Regions from separate parts of the Streptomyces sp. NPDC041205 genome, predicted to be linked through region 3. Evidence: riboswitches for the same ligand, from Rfam matches in the RefSeq annotation. Region 3 holds a riboswitch; each other region holds the start of a gene.
The links. A riboswitch is a leader RNA that binds a small molecule or an ion and turns the genes downstream of it on or off. The one in region 3 is predicted to bind cobalamin.
Positions count from the first base shown of each region.

Region 1: linked by a shared signal. The riboswitch ahead of ACZ6BG_RS09860 (ribonucleoside-diphosphate reductase subunit alpha) and the one ahead of ACZ6BG_RS06000 (CbtB domain-containing protein) in region 3 are both predicted to bind cobalamin.
Region 2: linked by a shared signal. The riboswitch ahead of ACZ6BG_RS30450 (hypothetical protein) and the one ahead of ACZ6BG_RS06000 (CbtB domain-containing protein) in region 3 are both predicted to bind cobalamin.
Region 4: linked by a shared signal. The riboswitch ahead of metE (5-methyltetrahydropteroyltriglutamate--homocysteine S-methyltransferase) and the one ahead of ACZ6BG_RS06000 (CbtB domain-containing protein) in region 3 are both predicted to bind cobalamin.

Region 1 covers NZ_JBVIZH010000002.1:643,067-648,065, reverse strand. The annotation lists gene ACZ6BG_RS09860 (ribonucleoside-diphosphate reductase subunit alpha) at 1-2,172, opposite strand, end outside; cobalamin riboswitch at 2,302-2,443, opposite strand; gene ACZ6BG_RS09855 (hypothetical protein) at 2,632-3,339, opposite strand; gene mctP (monocarboxylate uptake permease MctP) at 3,469-4,999, opposite strand, start outside.
Region 2 covers NZ_JBVIZH010000008.1:157,692-162,690, forward strand. The annotation lists gene ACZ6BG_RS30445 (prenyltransferase/squalene oxidase repeat-containing protein) at 1-979, opposite strand, end outside; cobalamin riboswitch at 1,375-1,523, shown strand; gene ACZ6BG_RS30450 (hypothetical protein) at 1,639-3,057, shown strand; gene ACZ6BG_RS30455 (heme-binding beta-barrel domain-containing protein) at 3,502-4,041, opposite strand; gene ACZ6BG_RS30460 (hypothetical protein) at 4,102-4,929, opposite strand.
Region 3 covers NZ_JBVIZH010000001.1:1,393,594-1,398,592, forward strand. The annotation lists gene ACZ6BG_RS05990 (glycoside hydrolase family 6 protein) at 1-796, opposite strand, end outside; gene ACZ6BG_RS05995 (ANTAR domain-containing protein) at 1,007-1,783, shown strand; cobalamin riboswitch at 2,134-2,283, shown strand; gene ACZ6BG_RS06000 (CbtB domain-containing protein) at 2,318-2,545, shown strand; gene ACZ6BG_RS06005 (CbtA family protein) at 2,563-3,519, shown strand; gene ACZ6BG_RS06010 (class F sortase) at 3,585-4,211, opposite strand; gene ACZ6BG_RS06015 (hypothetical protein) at 4,273-4,791, opposite strand.
Region 4 covers NZ_JBVIZH010000003.1:1,131,704-1,136,702, reverse strand. The annotation lists gene ACZ6BG_RS18935 (short-chain fatty acyl-CoA regulator family protein) at 1-1,065, opposite strand, end outside; gene aceA (isocitrate lyase) at 1,489-2,775, shown strand; cobalamin riboswitch at 2,942-3,161, shown strand; gene metE (5-methyltetrahydropteroyltriglutamate--homocysteine S-methyltransferase) at 3,324-4,999, shown strand, end outside.

The sequences.
Region 1 (4,999 bases), on a different contig from region 3:
CTGGTCCAGGAACGGCGTGCGGTCGGCGGCCATGTCGATGAGGCCGCGCTGCGGGATCTCCCAGGCCGTGCGGTACAGGTCGCGGACGTCCTGCGGGACCCAGGTGAAGCCCTGCACCGAGCCGTTGGACTCGCGCAGCGCCTCGCGGGTCTGCGCGTCCCACACGCCGAGCCGCTTCAGCTCGGCCACCAGGTAGGAGTTGACCTGGAGGAACTCGCCGGACAGGGTCTCGCGCTTGAAGAGGTTGGAGACCTGCGGCTCGATGCACTCGTACACGCCCGCGATGGACGCGATGGTGGCGGTCGGCGCGATGGCGAGGAGCAGCGAGTTGCGCATGCCGGTCTTGCCGATGCGTTCCCGCAGTGCCGCCCAGCGCTCGGGCCAGGTCAGCTCGACGTCGTAGTGGTCGGGGTGCAGGACGCCGCGCGCGGTGCGGGTCTTCTCCCAGGCGGGGAGGGGACCGTTGCGCTCGGCCAGGTCGGCGGAGGCCTCGTACGACGCGAGCATGATGCGCTCGGCGATGCGGGTCGACAGCGCCCGCGCCTCGGGCGAGTCGAACGGCAGCTTCAGCTGGAAGAAGACGTCCTGGAGGCCCATCGCGCCCAGGCCCACGGGCCGCCACTTGGCGTTGGAGCGCCCGGCCTGCTCGGTCGGGTAGAAGTTGATGTCCACGACGCGGTCGAGGAAGGTGACGGCCGTGCGCACGGTGGCGTCGAGCCGCTCCCAGTCGATGTCGCCGCTCGCGGTGTCGACGAACGCGCCCAGGTTCACCGAACCCAGGTTGCACACGGCCGTCTCGCCGTCGTCCGTGACCTCCAGGATCTCCGTGCAGAGGTTGGAGGAGTGGACGGTGTGGCCCGGCTCGGCGGTCTGGTTGGCCGTGCGGTTGGCGGTGTCCTTGAAGGTCATCCAGCCGTTGCCGGTCTGCGCGAGGGTGCGCATCATGCGGCCGTACAGCTCACGGGCGGGGATGGTCTTCTGCGCGAGACCGGCCGCCTCCGCCTTCTTGTACGCGGCGTCGAACTGCTCGCCCCACAGGTCGACGAGCTCGGGCACGTCCGCGGGGGAGAACAGCGACCACGGCTGGTCGGCGGCGACGCGGCGCATGAACTCGTCGGGGATCCAGTGCGCGAGGTTCAGGTTGTGGGTGCGCCGGGCGTCCTCGCCGGTGTTGTCCCGCAGCTCCAGGAACTCCTCGATGTCGGAGTGCCAGGTCTCCAGGTAGACCGCGGCGGCGCCCTTGCGGCGGCCGCCCTGGTTCACGGCGGCGACGGAGGCGTCGAGCGTCTTCAGGAACGGCACGATGCCGTTGGAGTGCCCGTTGGTGCCGCGGATCAGCGAGCCGCGGGAGCGGATGCGCGAGTACGAGAGCCCGATGCCGCCCGCGTGCTTGGAGAGCCGCGCGACCTGGTGGTAGCGGTCGTAGATGGAGTCCAGCTCGTCGAGCGGCGAGTCGAGGAGGTAGCAGGACGACATCTGCGGGTGCCGGGTGCCGGAGTTGAAGAGCGTCGGCGAGGACGGCAGGTAGTCGAGACGGCTCATCAGGCGGTAGAGCGCGGCGACCTCGTCCAGGGCCCGCTCGGAGGCGTCCTCGGCGAGACCGGCGGCCACGCGCAGCATGAAGTGCTGCGGGGTCTCGACGACCTTCCGGGTGATCGGGTGGCGCAGCAGGTAGCGGCTGTGCAGCGTACGAAGGCCGAAGTAGCCGAAGCGGCGGTCGGCGCCGTCGGCGAGCGCGTCGGCCACGAGGCCGTCGAGGCGCTCCGCGTGCAGGGTGGTGAACTCGGCGGTGCGGTCCGCGATCAGGCCCTCGCGGTGGCCGACGGCGACGGACTGGGAGAACGACGTGACGCCCTGCGAGGCGGCTTCCTCGCGGATACCGATGGTCAGCAGCCGGGCCGCGAGCTGGGAGTACGCGGGGTCCTCGGAGATGAGCCCGGCGGCCGCCTCGGTCGCGAGCTCCCGCAGCTCCACCTCGTCGGCCTTGGCCGACCGGCCGCGCAGCGCGGCGGCGGCAACCCGGCCGGGGTCGGCGTCGGGGAGGTCGGCGGTGAGGTCGGTCAGGACGCGCAGCAGGGCGGTTCCTGGGCCGTCGGTGGTCTGCGCGGCCTGCTCGGCCTCGGCCTGCTTGCCGGCCTGCGCTGACGCGGGTTCGGCGGGCGCGATGGTCACGTGGTGCTCTCCCTCGCTCGGCTCTGGGCCCGCGGAGAGAGGCACGGCGCGGCTGCGCCCGCGCAGGGGCGACTCCGCGTCCACCAACCCATTCCTCGAGGCCCGGACGTCTCGGCACCCGGACCGGACGGTCCAGGCGCGCTGTCGGCAGGTCGTCGGACTCACCGGCGCATGTTGTGGGCGCGAGCGCACAAATGCGTACCAGTACACCGTTGCGGGACAGTTCCGGACTTGCACCGGATTCCCCTGCGGCGACAGCGAGGATGAGCATACATCTTGTGCTGGCTTTCGGTGCCACCCCTAGATGTTGTGTCGGAGGGTAGCGGCGTTGTCGCGGGACGAGGCGCCCTGAACCTCAACTCGGGGGCGGGGCGTGGCATTCCAAGGGGGCGCCCGGGTGCCGCCCGGGGCCCGCTCAGAGGTCGCTGAGGCCCCGCTCGGCCGTCACCGCGGCGCCGTTCAGCCGCCCACGCCCGGCGGGTCCTGGGGGGCGCCGTCGCCGTCGCGGGGGATGTCGCCGCGCTCCACCGGCGTGGCGGGGGAGGTCTTCTTCGGCAGTACGGCGTCCAGCTCGGCGGCGTCCGCGTGGTGGGCCTTCTCGGCGGCGGCGCGCAGCGTGTCGCGGTCCACGAGGCCGGGGTCGGCGGAGATCTGGATGCGCAGGCCGTGCTCGGAGCGGGCGTACGCGTGCCAGGACTCGGCGGAGCCGGAGGAGCCCGCGGAGCCCGATGACCCCGCGGAGCCGGGCGTGCGGTACCAGCCCTTCCCGTCCTTCTCGCAGCGTTCGGCCGGGGGATAGACGCTCCGGCAGGTCCTGCCGTCGACGGTGCCCCGCTCGACGTCGACCTTGATCTGCGCGCCGCCCTCCTTCGCCACGTACACCGCCTGGAAGCCGTCGTCCCCGAGGACGCCCACGGACTGCTCCGCCAGCGCGAACCCGTCGGCCTCGGTCACGTACACGTGCGCCGTCCGGGTCTGGGCGGCGCGGGCGCGGGCCTCAAGGTCGGCGCGGGAGGGCGTCGATCCGGCGCCGGAGCCCGCGTTCGCGGAGCCTGCGTTCCCGGAGGCCCTGTTCTCGGACCCGGCGGTCTCGGAGCCGCAGCCGGTGAGGGCGAGGGGCGCGAGCAGCAGCAGGGCGGCGGGGAGCAGGAGGCGAGGATGCGGCATGGGCCCATTCTTTCGTACGCCGGTTCGGGGCCGGAGGCGGCACGGCGAAGGCCGCCGCGTCCCGGACGGAACGCGGCGGCCTCCAGGGAGGGCGGAGGGGTGACGCTCCCTTGGGCGCCCCCTCGGGCGTCAGTGCCCGGCACCCACCTTCGGCAGCTCCACCGCCACGCCCTTGTCGCCGGCGTCCGCGGTGTAGTCCTCCGGGGACGTCTCGTCGACGCCGTCGGGGGCGCCCACGGCCTTCAGGACGAAGGTGAGGACGACCGTCACGACGATGTTCAGGACGAACGCGGTCAGGCCGATGTAGCCGATCTCGCCGATGCCCGGGATCTCCTTGGACGAGCCGCCGAAGTGCTTCTGCGTAGGCGAGGCGACCCCGTACGCGGCGACCGTCCCGTAGATCATGCCGACCGCCCACCCGGCGAGCAGCGCCCACCGGTGGAACCAGCGCGTGAACAGGCCGCCGACCAGCGCGGGCATGGTCTGCAGGATCCAGATGCCGCCGAGCAGCTGGAAGTTGATGGCGACGGTCTTGTCCATGGTGAGGACGAAGGCGAGCGCGCCCACCTTCACCAGGAGCGAGACCAGCTTGGAGACCTTCGTCTCCTGCGCGGGGGTCGCGTCGGGCCTGATGAAGTCCTTGTAGATGTTGCGGGTGAAGAGATTCGCGGCCGCGATGGACATGATGGCGGCCGGGACGAGCGCGCCGATGCCGATGGCCGCGAAGGCGACGCCCGTGAACCAGTCCGGGAACATGTCCTCGAACAGCTGCGGGATCGCCAACTGCCCGTTCTCGACCTTCACTCCGGCCGCGATGGCCATGAACCCGAGCAGGCCGAGCAGGCCGAGCATCAGCGAGTACAGCGGCAGGATGGTGGTGTTGCGGCGGATCACGTCGCGGCTGCGCGAGGACAGCGTCGCGGTGATCGAGTGCGGATACATGAACAGCGCGAGTGCGGAGCCGAGGGCCAGGGTCGCGTACGTCCAGGTGCCCGCCTCGCCCGGCACGAGGGAGCCGACGGGTTTGCCGGTGGCCTCGTTGGTCGCGGAGAACTTCTCGTTCGCCGCGCTGAAGATGTCGTCGAACCCGCCGAGCTTGATCGGGATGTAGATGATGGCCACCACGATCACGATGTAGATCAGGGTGTCCTTCACGAACGCGATCAGCGCGGGCGCCCGCAGCCCGGACGAGTACGTGTACGCGGCGAGCACGCCGAAGGCGATGAGCAGCGGCAGATCCTTGATGAACCAGTTGGTGTCCTCGCCGCCGCCGACGCCCATCACGTCCAGGACGGCCTGGATGCCGACCAGTTGGAGCGCGATGTAGGGCATCGTCGCGAGGATGCCGGTGACCGCCACGGCCAGCGAGAGGCCCTTGGACCCGAAGCGGCCCCGGACGAAGTCCGACGTCGTCACGTACCCGTGCTTGTGCGAGACGGACCACAGACGCGGCAGGAAGGTGAAGATCAGCGGGTAGACGAGGATGGTGTACGGCACGGCGAAGAAGCCGGCCGCGCCCGCCGCGTAGATCGCCGCGGGGACGGCCACGAAGGTGTACGCGGTGTAGAGGTCGCCGCCGAGCAGGAACCAGGTCACCCAGGTCCCGAACGACCGGCCGCCCAGGCCCCATTCGTCGAGGCTCTGCTCGTTCTCGGCCTTG
Region 2 (4,999 bases), on a different contig from region 3:
GGCTGAAGCCGCCGTCCTTGCACTGGTGGGCGGCGACGCGCGCGACGGCGTCGGCGGGGATCTTCCGGCCCGCGCGGTGCAGCGCGAGCACGGCGAGGGCCTGGGTCTCCACGTCGCCGACGGCGGGGAAGTCGCCCTTGGCGACGCAGTCGGCGGTGCCGCCCGCGGTGCACACGCTCTTGCCGAGGTCACCGGCCAGGTTGTGGCCGCCGAAGGAGTGCGGGTCGCCCTCGGTGCTCTCGGCGAGGAGCGCGAGCAGGGCCGCGCCCATGGGGCTCGGGGCCTTGGCGGCGCCCTGCGGGTAGGCGAACTCCTCGGTGCGGGCGGCGAGATAGGACTTCATCCGGTCGAGGGTGGCGCTGCGGCCGCCGGTGGCCGCGAGGGCCAGGGCGGTGTTCGCCGTCTGGTGGAGGTTGGCGTTCTCGGCGCCCTCGTCGCGGACGTGGTCGCCCTCGGTGAGCCGGCTCTTGAGCCAGGTGTCCGCGGCCTTCAGGTCGACCTTGCCGGGCTTGACGTCGGGCGGGTTGTCACCGGGGTCGGTCTGGCCGCCCGCGCGCACCTGGGCGGGGGTGAACGTGGGGCCGCCGCTGGTGCCGTCGGGGTCGGTGGCGCCGAACACCCAGGCCTCGACGGAGCCGTTCTTCGGCTTCTGGCTCATGGCGCCGAGCGGGCTGTACGTCCAGTAGTCCTGGCCGGGCGGAGCGATCCAGTACGACCAGTAGGCCGTGGCGGGCGGGGTGAGCCTGCACTTCTCCTGGCCCGGCGTCGGGTACTGCTTGCCGGAGTCGAACTTCTTGTGGCCGAGGCGGCAGATGAACGCGGGCCCGTCGTGCTCGGTGCCCTCGGTGCTGAATCCGGCCTCGTGCAGCAGGTCGTAGCCGGTCGTCGGGGTGGCGTCGCAGCCGCGCACCACACCGCCGCCCCAGTCGGCGAAGTCCACCGCGACGACCGCGCCCTTGGTGCGGGTGCAGGAGTTCATCGGATCGGCCGCGGCGGGAGTGGCCGGGCCGAGCAGCAGGACGCCGCCGCCCAGCGCTGTCACGGCCGCGCACAACAGCGCGACGCCTCTCGTGCGTATGCTCCGGACCCGTCCGGTTCCCTGCCCCACCACTGCCCCCTGGGCGTCTGCCGCTGCGGAGTGCGCGTGGTGGCAGGTCCGGGGCCGGGGGCCCGCGTGGAGATACCGTCCGAACCACGCCGTAGTCCGCGACGGCGTCAATCGCTTGCCCTCAGTCCAGGTAATCCGGCTCGCCCGCCGGGCACTTGAGGTGCTCGGCGAACCTACGGTTGCGGGTCAGCGCCGGACTTCGACCGGCTTCCCCTGATGACTGAGCTTGGAATCGGCCGAATTAGAGCACAGTTGCGAATGTGGTGGCAAGGGTGTGCGGGTTGTGTGAGGTTCGAGTACCGTCCTGTGCTGCCGATCGGGGGAATCTGGTGCGAACCCAGAGCTGACGCGCAGCGGTGTGGACCGGCAGGGAGCCGGGCCGAGCCCGAATGCCCGAACGGCCAGCGTCAATGGACGTCGACCCCACGCGCTCGGGCGACGGCCGCGTGTCGTCCGGCCCGGGTCCGCGCACAGGGGACCGGCCGCGGGGGTACGTGAGGCCGCCGCCCCCTCTCCCGGGAGCCCCCGACATGACCTCATCCCGTGCCGCCCGCCGCACCCTCCTCGCCGTACCCACCGCCCTCGGCGCGGTGGGCGCCCTCGTCCTGACCGCGCTCCCCGCGGCCGCCACCGCGTCCCCCGGTCAGATAGCCACGTCCAAGACGAACGGCGTGAGCTATCTCAGATCCCTGCAGGGCGCGGACGGTTCGTACGCGGGCGCGGGCCTGTCCAACGAGTGGGCGTTCTCGGCGTTCGCCTCGGCGGGTACGGCGGCCGCCGACGTCAGCCCCGGCGGCGACACCTCGAAGAACGCCCGCGCCGTGTACCGCGCGCACCTGGCGGCGGCGGGCTGGCCGGGCACCTCGCCGGTCGTCACCGACTACGAACGCGGCATCATCAACGCCTACTCAGCGGGCATCGACCCGGCCCGGGTCTCGGCGAGCCGCAACCTGGTCGCGGACACCTACGCGCACTGGCAGAACTCCGCGCCGGGCTACTGGGGTTCGCCGTCCAACTTCAACGGCACGGTCTTCGCGCTGATCTCGCTCGGCGGCGCCAGGACCCAGTCCGGCGCCAAGCGCGTGCCGCAGGCCCTGCTCGACAGGTCCGTCGCCACGGTCCGCGCCAACCAGCACAACGACGGCGGTTGGAACTTCGGCAGGGCCGAGGGCGACCCCGACGCGCTGGCCACGCCCGGCGACATCGACATGACCGGCGCCGCGATGGCCTCGCTGTGCGTGTCCGGGGTGCCCGCGACCGACCCCGCCATCACCAGGGCCAGGGCGTTCCTGAAGTCGAAGCTCATCAACAACTCCGGTGCCTTCGCCGCCATGTTCGGCGCGAACACCGACTCCAACGGCTGGGCCGTCTCCGGCCTCAACGCCTGCGGCATCAACCCGCAGACCGGCGACTTCCTCACACCCGCGGGCAAGACCCCGGTGGACTTCCTCATCGCCCAGCAGTTCAAGCCGGGCGGCGGCTTCAAGTATCTGCCGACCGACACCACGCCGTCCGCGTACGCCTCCATCGACGGTCTGCGGGCCGTGGCCGGAGGCGGCTTCATGACGGCCCCGCCGGCCCCGACGACAGCGGGCGCGTCCCGCTGGGTCGCCACCTCCGGCTTCACACCGGGCACCGCGACGAGCCTGGCCCTGACCGTCGACGACGGGACCTCGCTCAAGGTTTGCTCCGTCGCCTTCACGCCGACCGCCAAGACCACCACGCTCGGCGCGGTCCTGGACGCGGCGTCCTCCTCGGCCACCCCGGCGGGCTGCGTCACGTCCGTCACGCCGGGCAGCGGCACCGGCACGATCACGGCTCTCAACGGCAAGGCCAACAGCGGTGGTTCGACCTGGAAGGCGAGCGTCGACGGCGCGACGGCGGCTGCCGCCGCGCGGAACAAGGAGATCAAGCTCGGGGACACGATCTCCCTGCGGTACAGCGGCTGACGGCACCTGACGGCCACCGGCCGTCCGCGCAGGATGGCCTCACCGGCCTACCCGGCGCGGGCGGCCGGTGGGTGCGCGTCAGGCGTCGTGAACTCGTACCCGGCTTCCAGCAGGCGTGGAAGGAAGACTGGGGCCGTCATCGAAGGTGAGGGCAAAGCATGCGCGAGCCGCCGCCCACCGACTTCTCGGGCCCGGGCCCGGCAGGCGGGGGCGCGGCCCCGAGGGAGAACAGCGCCGCGCCTCCCAAGGTCAGGAACCCGCGCCGCGGAAGCGAACTCATGGCGGAACCCCACCACAGAGGCACCCCGAACGCGCCACGAGCGGCCCCGCCACGCCGAGCACGACCCCCTCAACCCGGACACCCCCTACTCCGTCGGGCTGCCACGGCCCCCGGGCGTCACGCGCACAGGGCTACCCCTTGCGTCACGCGCACGAGCACAGGACCTACCCCTTGCGTCGCAACACCGCCCGCAGATGGTGCTGCAACGGCTGGCCGACGGCCGCGAGGTCGTGGACGAACGTGAGCGTGTCGTCGGCCAGGGTGTAGCGGCGGCGGGTGGCGTCGACCTCCTTGGCGGTGGGGGTGCGGGCCACCTCGTGGGTGCTGAGGTCGACGGTGCCGTCGGCCGCCCGGCCCACCGAGATCTCCGCGATGCCCGTCGGCTGGGTGATCAGCGCCTCCACCCGGCCGTCGGGCTGCAGCCGCCACCAGCCGCTCTCCCGCGCCGAAGGACGCAACGGCGCGTCGTCGGCGTCGAGGAGCCAGGCGCGGGCCTCGTAGCGGAGGAAGGGGCGGCCGTCGTGGCTGAAGGTGACCTCCTGCGCGTACGTGAAGTCGGCGGCGAGCGTCGGGTAAGTGCCCTGCCCCCGGCCGTGCCAGGTGCCGAGGAGCCCGAGCACCGGCGCGAGCAGCGCGTGCGGCGCGGGTGCCTGATCGGGCCGCGGGCCGTCGGGGTAGGGGTTCTCCGGTACGGCGTCGAACACGGTGCGCGCTCCTGGGATCGGGGTCGGGCTGGGCCGGGTGGAAGCCTAGAGGGCCGCCGTCTACGCGGGCGTCCGCCCCGCCCCCGCCCGCCCGCTGTCGGCCAGAAGGGCCCGCACCGACGCGACGAACGCGCCCCGCTCCTCGTCGAACCCGGTCCGTGGCCGCAGCCAGCGGTCCTCGGCGGCCAGGCAGTCCCAGGACACGGGGTCGCCCGCGACGGCGAGCAGCCGCCGCAGGTCGTCCTCCGTCAGGACGCCGCTCTCCACCGGCGCGCCGTCGTCCGCCAGGACGCCGCTCCCCCTGATCAGGTACTCCAGGAAGTCCAGGTCGTCGGGGCGGTCGTCCTCGTCCCGGCTGCCCCACCCCTCCAACAAGTCGTGGGCGACGAAGGCGCAGCCGTGGGCGTCGTCCTCGCACCACTCGGCGTTCCCCGGACACCACCGCCGCTCCAGGGCACGCAGCGCGGACCGCACCACGGCCCGCCGGGCGGCGTACCGCTCCATGCGCGCGCACCGCTCCCGCACCGCGTCCGCGTGCCGCACGACGCACTCAGGACCGAGCACCCGCAGCCCCGAACACGCCTCCGTCAGCGCCTCGCTCCGGGACCGCAGCGCCTCCGCACGGGACCGCGCGTCGATCTCCCCCAGCCGCCACACCACGTCGGCGAACGCGTCCGCGGCGCGCAGGAACACCGTCCACGCCTCGCACCGCTGCGCCTCAAGCCGCAACTCCCGCTCCACGGCCGCCTGCGAGCCCACCGACTCCAGGGCGACACGCCACCCGAACACCGTCTGCCAGCGCGCCACCACGACGGCCGCGAGAGCCGCCACTCCCGAGAAGGCCGCTCCCAGCGCCGTGAGAACCGTGTGCACATCCTGTACGCCCATCCCGCGCAGCCTGCCGTCCTGTCCGCCCGCGCCCGGGCATATGACAGCAACAGCACGCACCTTGTGCTCA
Region 3 (4,999 bases):
CCTTACCCGTATAGGGCCCGTTCCCATTGCGGCTGGTGTCGATGATGAACGGCTTCCCGCCGACCTTCGAGGACAACGTCTTGCCGTAGGCCTTGCTGGCGTCCGTGGTCTGGAAGTTGGAGACGTTCACGGAGAACCCGTCGGCCAGCTCGACGCCCGAGCGCTTCAAGGGGTCGTGCAGCGAGTCGGGCTGTGACCACCCCGCGTTGCCCGCGTCGAGATAGACCTTCGTGTTCTTCAGGGACTTGAGCTTGGCGACGGCACCCTTGAGGAGGTCGTAGCGCTCCTCGTGGAACTGCTCCGGCGTGCACTTGTCGACCATGTGGAGCACGGCGTCCGGCTCCAGGACGACCGTGGCGTGCCGGTCGCCGATGCCCTTGGCCACGCCGTCGATCCACGCGCGGTAGGCGTTGCCGTCGGCGGCGCCGCCCTTGGAGAACTGGCCGCAGTCGCGGTGCGGGATGTTGTAGAGGACGAGGAGGGCGTCCCGGTCGGCCTTCTCGGCGGCCTCCGTGTACCCGCGGGCCTCCTCCTCGGGCTTCTCCGGGCCGATCCACTCGCCGACGGGCTGCTCGGCGATCTTGCGGATCTGCTCGGCGTCGTCCTTCTTGCCGTCCTTGTCGTACGCGGCGACCTGCTTGGCGGCGTTCCCCTCGGGGTTGACCCAGAACGGGTCCTTGCCCTTGGGCTGTTGGCTGACGCCGCTGCCGGAGCCCTCCTCGTCCTTGCCGTCACCGTCCGACGAGCACCCGGAAAGCAGCAGCGCGGCCCCCGCGAGCGCCACTGTCACCGACACCCCCCTGGCCGCGTAGCCCCGCGCGCGACCTGTGATTTTGCGGTACATCCACTCCCCCTAGGGTGCACAGTCCGGTGCTCAATCCTGACATAACTGGGTGCGGCCCACGAGGCCCGACCGCCTCGGCGACACACCTGTAGGAGACCTGTTACAGCCTGCCGAACCGGGGTAGGCGAGGGGCCGTGGGGGGCGGGTAAGAAGGGGAGCGTCATGCTGGACCGCACCTCTGCGCGCAGGCTGGCGCAGGCCCTGGTGGAGGCCGCCGACACCACCGCCGACGACTTCGACGCGCAGCGTCACCTGCGCCGCGTCTGCCAGCACTGCGCCGAACTCCTCGGGGCTCTCGCCGTCGGTGTGATGTACGCCGACGCCGGCAGCGCTGTCCGCCTCGCCGGCAGCGACAAGGGCGGTGAGCTGGCCCGGGACCTCCTCGAAGCACAGGCGGCGGACGGCCCCTGCCTGGAGTCCTACGGCACCGGCTGCCCCGTGCCGCTCGTCCGGCTCACCTCGGCCGACGCGCTCGCCCGCTGGCCGGGCTTCACGGAGCGGGCCCGCGCGCGGGGCGTGGACGCCACGTTCGCGGTGCCGCTGCGGGCCCGCAAACGGGTGCTCGGCGGGCTCAACGTCTTCGTGGCGCCCGCGCAGAACGGGAACCGGCCCCACGTCCGTCCGCAAGAGGGCGAAGAGGACAGCGCGTTGGCGCTCGCGCAGGCGCTCGCCGACGCCGCCGGGGTCGGGTTGTACAACCACCGCGCGTACGCCGAGTACCGCGACCTCTCCCGGCAACTGCAAGCCGCCCTGACCAGCCGCATCCGCATCGAGCAGGCCAAGGGGATACTGGCCGAGCGCTGGCGGACCGGTCTGGACGTGGCCTTCGAGGCGCTGCGGCGGCACGCGCGCAGGGAGCGCCTGGTGATGGACGTGGTCGCCGGAATGGTGATCGAAGGCGCGCTGGACGACGCGACGTTGCTCGGCAAGGACTCGTAACCCTCTGGGACACGGGGTGGACTTGGCGTCAAAAGCCCTCTAGGCCACGGCCGTCTTCCGTTCTAGAGTCTGTCCTACGGCCCAAGCCCCCGGCCGGAGTTGCCTTATTTCACACCGTTGGGACCAACCACACCGTTGGGACCATCCAAGGCCTCCCGTGCCGGCGCCGGGTTTCTCCCGCAGCTCGAGCGCGCGCGGTCGAGGACCAGCCCGGTCGACGACTCCGGGGGGAGCGGGTCGTTGGCCGGGCCGGGTTGTGTCCGCGCCCGCCGCGCGCCGGGGCGCGCGCCGTGCACACGAGTCCGCACGTCAGGGGCGCGAGGACTGGTTGACAGTGTCCATGACCACCTGGGACTCTCCGGGCGACAAGTCCATACATCGAGGCGACGGTTGCCAGGAACCCGGTGCGACTCCGGGACGGTCCCGCCACTGTTACCCCGCGCGAGCCACCGCTCGCCCGCGCGCGGAAGTCAGGAACTGACCCGTCGTCCTCCTGCCATGGGGCGTGGAAACCCCAGAAGGAGGCCCACCGGCATGTCCGTCACGTCTGCGCACAGCGCACCACACAGCGACACGTCGGCGATACAGTCCGCGACGATCGAGACCCGCGACTGGCTGCTCGCCGCGGCCGCCGCGATCATCGCGCTGATCGCCCTGTACGCCGTCTTCATGGACAACGGCTCGCTGATCTCGGCGACCGGCGACTACCTGCACGAGTTCGCTCACGACGGCCGGCACCTCTTCGGTGCTCCCTGCCACTGATCGGGGCCGCACGCACCATGCCGACGTCCCCGAACTCCCCGAACTCTCCCACCGCTCCCGACACTTCCCCCGACCTCTCCCCCGACCTCTCCGGCGAACCCCCCAAGTCGCCTGAAACCACTGATACATCCGCGACCTCCGAGACGCCCGAGAGTCCTGGGACCCCCGGCACCTCCCGCGCCCCCGCTCGCGCCCGGACCGGCGGCTCCCCCGTGCTGCCGCTGCTCGGTCGCGGGATGGTCGCCGGAGCGCTCGGCGGGCTCGCCGCAGGACTGTTCTCGCTGCTGCTCGCCGAACCCCTGATGGACAAGGCGATCCGCGCCGAGGAGGCCCGTTCGCACGAGCACGAGCCCGCGGGTGGTGCGGTCCAGCACCACGAGGAGCTGTTCTCGCGCTCCACCCAGCACGCGGGCCTGGTGATCGCGCTGGTCGTGGCGGGGCTCGCGATCGGCGTGCTGTTCGCCGTCGCGTACGCGCTCGTGCACCGGCGTGATCCGCGGGGCAACCCGTGGCCGCGCGCCCTCGCGTTCTGCGCGGCCGCGTTCTGCGCCGTCTCGCTGTTCCCCGCGCTGCGCTATCCGGCGGCCCCGCCCGGGGTCGGCGACGCGGGCACGGTGGGCGACCGGCAGGAGATGTGGCTGGGCGCGGTCGTCCTCGGCGTGCTCGGCATGTTCCTGGTGTGGCAGGTGTACGTACGCCTCGCCGCGCGCCCCGTACCGGTGCGGCAGTGTGCGGCCGCCGTGACGGCGGTGGCGGTCCTCGCGCTCCTGTGGGCGCTGCCCGACAACCCCGATCCGGTCCCGGTCAGCGCGACCCTGCTGTGGGACTTCCGGATGCTGTCCCTGGCGTCGCACGTGCTGCTGTGGGCGGTGTTCGCGGGCGTGTTCGGCGGCCTCGGGCTGCGCGCCCTGCGGACGAGGGAGCCGGTCACGGCCGGTGCGGCGGGCTACGGCTCGGCGGCGCCGGTGAGTTAGCGGTCATGGCTTCGCGACCGCGGTGAGCCGGCGGTTACGGCTTCGCGGCCGCGGCGGGCCGGCGGCTACGGCTTCGCGACCCCGGTGAGGTAGGCGGACACGACCACGTTGGCCGAGTAGGTGCGGCTCGCGCGGTCGAAGGTGCCGCCGCAGGTGATCAGGCGCAGTTCGGCCCGACCCTCCTCACGGGGGCCGTAGGCCGTGCGCGCGCTGAAGTCGTCGCGGCCGAGGACCTGCACGTCGTCCACCGTGAACTCGGCGACGGAACCGTCGTCCCTGGTCACGCGCACCTTCTCGCCGGGGCGCAGGGCGCTGAGGTGGTAGAACACGGCGGGCTTGGACTCGGTGTCGACATGCCCGACGAACAGGGACGTGCCGCGGGCGCCGGGGCGCACCCCGCCCCCGTACCAGCCCACGACACCCGGCTGCGCGAACGGCGGCGGGTCGATGGCGCCCTCCGCGTCCAGGCCGCGGGCGACGACGGGGGCGCGGACGCCGAGGCCCGGTACGTCGACGCGCTGCGGGCGGGCGGCGGCCAGCGGCTCGTGCGGGGGCGGCAGGTCGACCCCGGCGGGGCGGCCGACGGCGGCGACGTCGCCCGTCGTCGGGTCGGAGAGGCCGCCGCGCACGTCGGTGATCTCGTTGCCCCACAGCCACAGGCCGACGAGCAGGAACGCCCAGGCCACGCCCATGACGAGACGGCTCGTGCCGGGCGGGTGCGGGACGGCGTCCGGGTCCGGGCCCGTCACGGTGTCACTCCGGTCGGCGGCGGCGGACGCTGCGCAGCGCCACGGCGACGGCCGCCACGCCCGCGAGGACCAGGCCGACGACGGCGTGCCGGGTGCCGGGGCCCGCCTCGTCGGCGGCGGCCGCGGCCGAGGTGAGGGGGGCGGTGCCGCCGCCTCCGGCGCGGACCGGGGCGGTCGGGGTCTGGGGCGCTCCCTTGACCTGGACGGTGCCCACGCCCTGGTGCGGGTGTCCGTCACAGGTGACGGTGATCTCGTACGTTCCTGAAACGCCCTGCCGGATACGGGTCGTGCCCGACAGCGCGCCCTTCCCCCCGTCCCGCCCGGTCAGCTCCGCCTCCCGCACGAACGCCCCGGACCCCGCCGCGCCGGTGGTCCCTTCACACCCCTCGACCCGCACGTCGACCCGCGCCCCGGGGGCGGCGCTCTCGGGGGTGACCTGCGCCTTCACCTTGTCCTGATCATGCGCGAGGGCTGGCCCCTGGGCCAGTGCGGCGACGAGGACGGCGGCCCCCGCGCCACGCACGGCAACCGAACATATACCCATCGTGAACCTCCTGTACCAGCAGGTTCCCGCCCTCCCGCGACCCGCGCATCCCCGACACACCCGTCCGAGGGCGAGGGCGCGGGGGCGCCGAGGTGAGCCCCGTAAGGGGCGCGGGGAACTGCGCGCTCAGCGCGCGAAAAGCCGCAGACGCGTCTGCTCCGTGCTCGGCAGACGCGTCTGCGGCTTT
Region 4 (4,999 bases), on a different contig from region 3:
GAACGCCTCGTACACGTTCCACAGTGGGCAGGTGCCGCCCGCGCGGGAGAAGTGGAACGCAGTGGCGGACTGGCGTTTGGACATGTTGCCCGCGCGGTCGACCCGGACGAAGGAGAACGGGACGCCGCGCAGCCGGGGCCGTTGCAGGGTGCTGAGGCGGTGGCAGATCGTCTCGTAGCCGAGCCCGAAGTGGTCGCAGAGCCGCTCGATGTCGTAGCGGAACTCCTCCGCCGCGGCGTGGAAGCGGCGGTAGGGCAGGATCAGGGCGGCGGCGAAGTAGTTGGCGATGCCGATGCGGGCCAGCGGCCAGGCCGCGGAGTCCGGCTCGAAGTCCTCCGAGGCGAGGGTGGAGACCTGGTCCGTGTGTTCGAGCAGCGCGAGCTGGGTGGCCATGCGGAACGCCTGCTGGCCGGGGCGCAGCCGTCCGGAGAGGTGCAGGACGCGGGCCGCCGGGTCGTAGTGGTGCAGGAGCTGGTCGGAGTCCGCGGCGATGCGCACGCCGTGGCGTTCGGTGAGGCGCGCGGACAGGACCCGGACGACCTCGCCGGGGCGGATGCCGATCTCCGCCGCGAACCGCTCGGCGGCGAGGTCGATGTCGTGCAGGTAGTTCTGGCGCCGGTAGAAGAACTCGCGGATCTCCTCGTGCGCGGAGCGCGGCTGCGCCACCGGGCCGGGGCCCCGTCCCTCCGCGGCTTCGGCGAGTTGCTCGGTGAGGCGCTGGTTGCGGCGGCCGAGGTCCACCAGGAGCGTGGCCACGGCGGGCATCCGGGAGGCGAGGTCCGAGAGGTCGGACGCCGACACCTGGCCGGTGGAGACCTCGCCGGTGAGGGCGTCCCGCAGGTCGGCCACCAGCCTGCTGGTGTCCCGTTCGGAGAAGAAGCCCGGGTCGACGCCGAACGCCTCGGTCAGGCGCAGCAGTACCGGCACGGTGAGCGGGCGGGAGTCGTGCTCCATCTGGTTCAGATAGCTCGGCGAGATGGCGAGGGTCCGGGCCAGGTCGGCCTGGCTCATCCGGCGTTCCTCGCGCAGCCGTCGCAGCCGCGCTCCCGCGTACGTCTTGCTCACTCGTGGCTCCCGTCCCGCTCACTCATCCGCGGCTTCCGTCCCCTCGGGCATCCGCGGCTCCCGTCCCGTGGGTCATCCGCGGCTCCCGTCGGGCATGCCCGCGATCGTAGTCACGCAGACCCGCACCGCCAGCCTTAACAGAGTTGGCAAAACCGCCGCAGAAGATGCGCAGAACTTGGCAGCCCTCCTCACTTGCTGGCACTGAGTGCCGATGCCACAGTCGAAACGCGGCCGCCGGACTCCGTCGGGCGGAGCGGAACCGGGGCGCGAACTCAAGCCCTGACGTCGGAGATCCCGGCCCATCCGCCTGACTCGGCAGCATTGCTCACCTGTCCCCACACGGACCCGGCGGGCCGCACCCCAGACCATTCAGGCACTCAGTGCCAGATGTTCGCACAGTTCACGAATCTCCAGGAGACGGTCATGGCACAGGCAGGGACGACGACGGCGACGGCCGAGGAGCTCGCGCGGCGGTGGGCGACCGACCCTCGGTGGCAGGGGATCGAGCGCACCTACAGCGCCGCGGACGTCGTGCGCCTCTCCGGCAGCGTCCGCGAGGAGCACACCCTGGCCCGGCGCGGCGCCGAGCGGCTGTGGCGCCAACTGCACGAGCTCGACTACGTCCACGCGCTCGGCGCGCTGACCGGCGGTCAGGCCGTGCAGCAGGTCAAGGCGGGGCTGCAGGCGATCTACCTGTCCGGCTGGCAGGTGGCCGCCGACGCCAACCAGGCCGGGCACACCTACCCCGACCAGTCGCTGTACCCGGCCAACTCCGTTCCGCAGGTGGTCCGCCGCATCAACAACGCGCTGCTGCGCGCCGACCAGATCGCCACCAGCGAGGGCGACTCCGCCGTGGACTGGCTGGCTCCGATCGTGGCCGACGCCGAGGCCGGTTTCGGCGGCCCGCTGAACGCCTTCGAGCTGACCAAGGCGATGATCGCGGCGGGCGCGGCCGGTATCCACTACGAGGACCAGCTCGCCTCGGAGAAGAAGTGCGGCCACCTCGGCGGCAAGGTCCTCGTCCCCACCGCTCAGCACGTGCGCACCCTCAACGCGGCCCGCCTCGCCGCCGACATCGCCGATGTGCCGACCCTGATCGTCGCCCGCACCGACGCGCTCGCCGCCAACCTCCTCACCAGCGACGTCGACGAGCGCGACGCCGAGTTCGTGACCGGCGAGCGGACGGCCGAGGGCTTCTACCGCGTCCGCAACGGCATGGCCCCCGTCATCGCGCGCGGCCTCGCCTACGCCCCGTACGCCGACCTCATCTGGGTCGAGACCGGCACCCCCGACCTCGCCCAGGCCCGCGAGTTCGCCGAGGCCGTCCACGCCGAGCACCCCGACCAGATGCTGGCCTACAACTGCTCGCCGTCCTTCAACTGGAAGGCCGCGCTGGACGACGACCAGATCGCCAAGTTCCAGCGCGAACTGGGCGCCATGGGCTACAAGTTCCAGTTCATCACCCTGGCCGGTTTCCACTCCCTCAACCACGGCATGTTCGACCTCGCCCGCGGCTACGCCGACCACGGCATGACCGCGTACGTGGACCTGCAGGAGAAGGAGTTCGCCGCGCAGGAGCACGGCTTCACCGCCGTCAGGCACCAGCGCGAGGTCGGCACCGGCTACTTCGACCTGGTGTCCACCGCCGTCAACCCGGCCTCCTCCACCACCGCGCTCTCGGGCTCCACCGAGGAGGAGCAGTTCCACTAGGTGCTCCGCGCCGGGCCGAGGGGCCCGGCCGCCGTGTGAAGGGGCGTGGCCCAGCGGATTCCGCCGGGCCACGCCCCTTCACACGTGCGCCCAAACGGCTCGCACTCGTGTCTCATCTCACGTTCCGGAATGTGAACAGTGCTGCCCAGGACCGCGTCCACCCTCTAACCTGACGCGTGCAGCTGGTTCGCCCTGTCCGCCAGGCAGGCGCGTCGTAAGAGGGAACCCGGTGGGAATCCGGGACTGCCCCGCAGCGGTGAGCGGGAACGACCGCCGTCACACGCACTGGGCCCGATGAACGGGGCCTGGGAAGCGACGGCCAGTAGGTGTCTGCCCCGGCAGACGTGCCCGCGAGTCCGAAGACCTGCCCGTTGCCCGTACGTGACCGATCGCGTGCGGATATCCCGGTGACCTCGTGGGCGGGTCGGCGTACATACCAGACGGAGCACCATGCCAGTGGCGTGTGTGTGGTCCGTCTTGTTCGTCATCCCTTCGCGTCCGCGTCCCGTCCCGGGATTCTCAGGAGTCATCTCGCGAAGGAGATTTCCGTGACAGCGAAGTCCGCAGCCGCGGCAGCACGGGCCACCGTGTACGGCTACCCCCGTCAGGGCGCAGGCCGTGAACTCAAGAAGGCGATCGAGGGGTACTGGAAGGGCCGCGTCACCGCCGACGCCCTCAACCAGACCGCGACGGAGCTGCGCCGCTCCACCTGGCAGCGTCTGGCGGCGGCTGGTGTCCACGAGGTGCCGACCGGTGACTTCTCGTACTACGACCACGTCCTGGACACCAGTGTCATGGTCGGCGCCGTCCCCCAGCGGCACCGCTCCGCCGTGGACGCCGACCCGCTCGACGGCTACTTCGCCATGGCCCGCGGCACCCAGGACGTCGCGCCGCTCGAGATGACCAAGTGGTTCGACACCAACTACCACTACCTCGTGCCGGAGCTCGGCCCCGACACCGTCTTCAGCGCCGACTCCACCAAGCAGGTCGCCGAGTTCAAGGAAGCCCTCGCGCTCGGCCTCGCCGCCCGCCCGGTCCTGGTCGGCCCCGTCACGTATCTGCTGCTCGCCAAGCCCGCGCCCGGCGTGGCCGCGGAGTTCGAGCCGCTGACGCTCCTGGACCGGCTCCTTCCCGTGTACGCCGAGGTCCTCGCGGACCTGCGCGCGGCCGGCGCCGAGTGGGTGCAGCTCGACGAGCCCGCCCTGGTCCAGGACCGCACCCCGGCGGACCTCAACGCCGCCGAGCGCGCCTACCGCGACCTCGGCTCCCTCACCGACCGGCCGAAGCTGCTCGTCGCCTCCTACTTCGACCGGCTCGGCGACGCCCTGCCGGTCCTGGCGAAGGCCCCGATCGACGGCCTCGCGCTCGACTTCACCGACGCGGCCGCCGCCAACCTCGACGCGCTCGCGGCGGTGGGCGGACTGCCCGGCAAGCGCCTCGTCGCCGGTGTCGTCAACGGCCGCAACATCTGGATCAACGACCTGGAGAAGTCCCTGTCGACCCTGGGGACGCTCCTCGGCCTCGCCGACCAGGTCGACGTCGCCGCGTCCTGCTCGCTCCTGCACGTCCCGATCGACGCCGCGGCCGAGCGGGACATCGATCCGCAGATCCTGCGCTGGCTCGCCTTCGCCCAGCAGAAGACCGGCGAGATCGTCACCCTGGCCAAGGGCCTCGCACAGGGAACGGACACCATCGCCGCCGAACTCGCCGCGAACCGGGCCGACCTGGCCTCCCGCGCCGGTTCCGCGATCACCCACGACCCGGCCGTCCGGGCCAGGGCCGCGGCCGTCACCGACGCCGACGGCCGCCGCTCCCAGCCGTACGCCACGCGGGCCGCCGCCCAGCGCGCCCACCTCGGCCTGCCGCTGCTCCCCACGACCACCATCGGCTCGTTCCCGCAGACCACGGAGTTGCGCACGGCCCGCGCCGACCTGCGCGCGGGGCGCATCGACACCGCCGGGTACGAGCAGCGCATCGAGCACGAGATCCGCGAGGTCGTCTCCTTCCAGGAGAAGACCGGGATCGACGTCCTGGTGCACGGCGAGCCCGAGCGCAACGACATGGTGCAGTACTTCGCCGAGCAGCTCACCGGCTATCTCGCCACGCAGCACGGCTGGGTCCAGTCGTACGGCACCCGCTATGTGCGCCCGCCGGTCCTCGCCGGTGACATCTCCCGCCCCGAGCCGATGACGGTGCGCTGGACGGCGTACGCCAACTCCCTGAC